2 regions of the Rothia sp. 27098_8_27 genome follow, and region 2 is predicted to be linked to the other one. Evidence: predicted binding sites of a transcription regulator. Region 2 holds the regulator's gene; the other holds the start of a gene.
What was found. Region 2 encodes HspR, which represses chaperone genes until heat shock. Its sites were predicted from a motif close to AAGTTGAGTCNNNNNGACTCAACTT; they were not measured.
Positions count from the first base shown of each region.

Region 1: the regulator HspR is predicted to act here: its motif matches at 854-878, upstream of clpB (ATP-dependent chaperone ClpB).

Region 1 covers NZ_JAPWAJ010000007.1:16,207-18,663, reverse strand. Annotated here, with positions in the region: gene O3675_RS07875 (NAD(P)-dependent oxidoreductase) at 1-665, opposite strand, end outside; gene clpB (ATP-dependent chaperone ClpB) at 931-2,457, shown strand, end outside.
Region 2 covers NZ_JAPWAJ010000002.1:10,557-13,013, forward strand. Annotated here, with positions in the region: gene O3675_RS03595 (DnaJ domain-containing protein) at 23-1,015, shown strand; gene O3675_RS03600 (heat shock protein transcriptional repressor HspR) at 1,019-1,525, shown strand; gene trmB (tRNA (guanosine(46)-N7)-methyltransferase TrmB) at 1,796-2,457, opposite strand, start outside.

The sequences.
Region 1 (2,457 bases), on a different contig from region 2:
AGGGCAACGTCCCCAATCGTCACCAAAAAATCTGTGCCCGCGTTCTGGGGGTTCTTGGCGATAGTGAGCAGCGCATCGGCGACGTCTTCACGGGCAATCGTCGGAATGCCCGGAGTTCGCTCGACGCTCGCCATATCAAACACCTTCACCCCGCCCTTACCTGGCTTGTCGGTCAGCCTGCCCGGATGTGCATGCGAAATATACGGCTGATATTCGGCAACCAGGGCGTCCGCCTTAACCTTGTCGGTAAAAATGCCGCGCATGATGACCTTGCATACCAGGCGCATGGGCAGGGACGCGGTCCGTACCGTATCGCCCACACCGTAGGCGCTCATCAGAACGCAATGCTTTACGCCTGCGCCCGTGACCGCCTCCATGATGAGGGGCAGACGCTCCTGCATGAACGTGGAGGAGAGAAACTCTCGCACCGTGGCTTTCTGCCCCAGGACGCTCACCATGACGTCCTGCCCGGAGGATGCTGCGGCGAGCTGCTCGGCATCGTTCAGGGCTCCCGGAACGATAGTGAGATTTTGGTGCGCCCCCAAAAGTGTTAGCGCCTTGTCGGGGTTGCGCACGTAGGCGGTGACGGTGTGCCCCTCCTCTAGGGCTTTGCGGGTGAAGAGGTAACCGGTGCGGCCGGTTGCACCTAGAACCAGTATTTTCATGTGGGTCCCCATTCGTGACTGTGATTGTTGCGGGAGCCCGCAAGCGCCCAGCCTCGCAAGTACCCAGTCCGGTCAGTATAACAATGCGGTTTTGACTGGGGCTTTTGTCTGGGGCTTTTGTTTGGGGGTCAGGGGTGTGAGGTGGGGTGAAAAATATGAAAATTTTTTTGCAGGAGGCTTGCGAAACATAATTGAGTGGAGTAGACTCAAGTTATGTAATGCAGGGGCGCATAGGATAAGCCCCTCGAAATGCGAAAGGAACATCATGGACAACAAGTTCACCACCAAGAGTCAAGAAGTCATCTCGGCGGCAAATACTAATGCTCAAACCGCCGGTAACCCCACTATTGAAACCGCGCACATCCTCAAGGCCCTCATGGACCAGCGCGAAGGCGTCGCCGTAGCAGTCCTCAAGGCTGCTGGCCTGGATGTGGACGCTATCTCCGAGGCGGCATCCGCCGAAATCAAGAAGCTGCCCAAGGCATCCGGTGCCTCCGTGCAGAATGCCTCCCTCAGCCGTGCCGCGCTTTCCGCTCTGCAGGCGGCACAGACCCGCGCCCAGGGCTTCGGAGATACCTACGTTTCTACCGAAATGATTCTGCTGGGCATTGCCAGCGGAACCGATAGCACCGCAACCGCAATGCACAAGCTCGGCGCTACCGCAGAGCTCATCGCACAGACCATCCCCAACGTCCGAGGAGACCGCACCGTGGACACCCCCGACCCCGAAGGCACCTTCCAGGCACTCGAAAAGTACGGCACCGACCTGACCGCCATTGCTCGCGCAGGCAAGCTTGACCCGGTCATCGGCCGTGACTCCGAGATTCGCCGCGTGGTGCAGGTGCTTTCCCGCCGCACCAAGAACAACCCCGTGCTGATTGGTGAGCCCGGCGTCGGTAAGACCGCCGTCGTGGAAGGCCTGGCACAGCGCATGGTTTCCGGCGACGTGCCCGAATCCCTGCGCGGCAAGACCCTGATTAGCCTGGACCTGGGCTCCATGGTCGCAGGCGCAAAGTACCGCGGTGAATTCGAGGAACGCCTGAAGGCAGTCCTCGAAGAAATCAAGAAGTCCGAGGGTCAGATTGTGACCTTCATCGACGAGATTCACACCGTTGTCGGTGCTGGCGCATCCGAAGGTTCCATGGACGCAGGCAACATGCTCAAGCCCATGCTCGCCCGTGGTGAGTTGCGCCTGATCGGTGCCACCACCCTGGACGAGTACCGCGAGAACATCGAGAAGGACCCCGCACTGGAGCGTCGCTTCCAGCAGGTGTACGTGGGCGAGCCCAGCGTCGAGGACACCATCGGTATTCTGCGCGGTCTGAAGGAACGCTACGAGGCACACCACAAGGTGCAGATTGCTGACTCCGCGCTGGTTGCCGCAGCAACCCTGTCTAACCGTTACATTCCCTCCCGTCAGCTGCCGGACAAGGCAATTGACCTGATTGACGAGGCAGCATCCCGCCTGCGCATGGAAATTGACTCCGCACCGGAGGAAATCGACCAGTTGCGCCGCGCCGTGGACCGCCTCACCATGGAGGAACTGGCGCTTGCCGACGAGACCGATCCCGCATCGGTTGAGCGTCTGGAGGCGCTGCGCAAGGACATGGCTGACAAGAAAGAACAGCTCGACGCCCTCAACGCTCGTTGGGAGGCCGAGAAGGCTAGCCTGAACCGTGTGGGTGACCTCAAGACTGAGATTGACGAGCTGCGCTCCCGCGCCGAGGTAGCACAGCGTGAAGGCAACCTCGCTGAGGCATCCCGCCTGCTGTACGGTGAGATTCCCGCAAAG
Region 2 (2,457 bases):
ACCGCAGAAGGAGAAACACAACATGGCAAGTGAAAACTGGCTAACCGACGACTTTTATAAGGCACTGGGTGTCAGCGAAGACGCAAGCGAAAGCGACATCAAGAAGGCGTACCGCAAGCTCTCCCGCAAGTACCACCCGGACCTGAACCCCGGCGACGCCGCAGCAGAGAAGAAGTTCAAGGAAATCTCGGAAGCATATGACGTGCTCTCCGACAAGAAGCAGCGCGAAGAGTACGACCAGATCCGCCGCTACGGCGCATCTGGCATGGGCGGCTTCGGCGGAGGCGGCTTCGGCGGTGGCAGCTACACCGGCTACCCCGGCGCGGACGCATTCGGCGGCTTCAGCAACGGCGGCGCAGGCATCAACATCGACGACCTGCTCGGCGGCCTCTTCGGTGGTAGCGCCGGCGGTTCCCGACGCTCCGCAGGCTTCACTAGCGCCGACTTCGGCGGCATGGGCGGCGGCGGCTTCGGTGGCGCACAGCACGCAGCCCCCGAAGAAAGCACCACCAGCACCCGCGTCAGCCTCGCCCAGGCATACACCGGCGCGACCGTGACCGTGTTCCTGCCGGACGGCTCTCACACCGAGGCACGCATCCCCGCAGGCATTAAGGACGGCCAGAAGGTGCGCCTGCGCGGCAAGGGCCTGCGCGGCGGCGACCTGAAGGTCACCGTGCGCGTCTCCGATGACTCCGTGTACTCGCGCGAGGGTAACAACCTGATTATGCGCGCGCCCGTCACCCTCGCTGAGGCCGTCGACGGCGCAGTGATTGAGGTGCCCCTGCCCGATGCATCCACCGTGAAGCTGCGCCTGGCACCCGGTCAGGTCGGTCGCCGACTGCGCGCTAAGGGCCGCGGCTTCAAGGCTAAGGGCGGCGACGGTGACCTGCTGGTCATCCCGGAGATTGTACTGCCCACCGAGCTGAGCGCAGAGGCGCAGGAGGCATTCGATAAGTTCGTAAAACTGGCACCGCAGGAGAACCCGCGTAAGGATCTGTTGAAGAAGGCGAAGTAAACCATGGCATCTCGAGAATCATCATCTAAGTCCCGTAGCGGCAAGCCGTTGCACAGTGTGGACCTGCCGGTTTTCGTGATTTCTGTGGCGGCTGAGCTGGCGGGCATGCACCCGCAGACCCTGCGCCAGTACGACCGTATCGGCCTGGTCCAGCCTTCGCGTGCGCCCGGTAAGGCGCGCCGCTATTCGCAGCGTGACGTGAACCGTCTGCAGCAGATTCAGCAGCTCTCGCAGGAGGGCGTCTCCCTGGAGGGTATTCGCCGCATTATTGAGCTGGAGTCCCTCGTGGAGGAGCAGCAGGAGCAGATTGCGGCGCTGCAGCGTCAGGTTGAGGATGCGAAGGTGAAGCTGGGCTTGGCGGAGCGCGTGTTCGCTGCCGGTACCAGTGGTGACGTGGTGCATATTGCCCGTGGTACCCGCCCGGCGCCTCGTCAGCGTTCTTCGGCTGTGGTGTTGTACCGTCAGCGTCACCAGCCGGCTACGGCGGATGATACGAAACCGCAGCGCTAAACCGGCTAAACCCGCTACACTTGGATAAACGGCTCGGCTGTTTTAGCTCATTTGCGCTAGTCAGCCGCCCATGTAGGCTTGTGCGTCTTTGTGTATACGCCGCGAGAGGGAGGGTAGACCCCCGCCCCGCATGCACTCAGACCCACACACAAGGAGGTGAGGCTCCCCGAACGATCGGGGAGCCTCACCTGCTTTAACGTATGCACTTTGCGCGGTGGCGGGAAACCACCTGGCTGTAACTGGCGCTGCCTCGCTTACTTGCGGCGGTGCTTACTTGCGGCGGTAGGTCAGGTCGTGCGCGCGGCGGCCCGCCTCCTGAGCCTTACGCTCAAAGCTGGTGAGGGTACGACCCTCCCAACGCGGAGCCCAACCACCCAGCGGATCCTCCTCAGTCGCACCGGCGCCGGGGTTCACGTTCTCAAAGTCGGGGTGCGCCTCCAGAACCTCACGCATGACCAGGGCGTACTCCTCCCAGTCGGTCGCCAGACGCCAAATGCCGCCGGGCTTGAGCACGCGCGCAACCTTATCAGCGAACGCCGGGGACACCAGGCGGCGCTTGTGGTGGCGGGACTTGTGCCAGGGGTCCGGGAAGAACACCCACAGCTCGTCCACGGAGTTCTCCTCAAGCATGTTGTCGAGCAGTTCAGGCGCGTTCGCCTGAGCCACACGCACGTTCTCCACGCCGGCGTTGCCCATCTTCAGCAGCAGGTCCGCGATGCCGGGGGTGTACACCTCAACGGCGAGGAAGTTCGCCTCGGGCACCTCAGCTGCGCGGTGCACAATCGCCTCGCCCAGACCGGAACCGATCTCGACGACCTGGTACGCCTCACGGCCGTAAATCTTAACCGGGTCGAAAGTCGCCTCGGGCGCGACGGAGGTGTCGGTGCGCAGGCGCGGGATGTCCAGCACGTGGGTGGGGGAGTAGGTGTCCC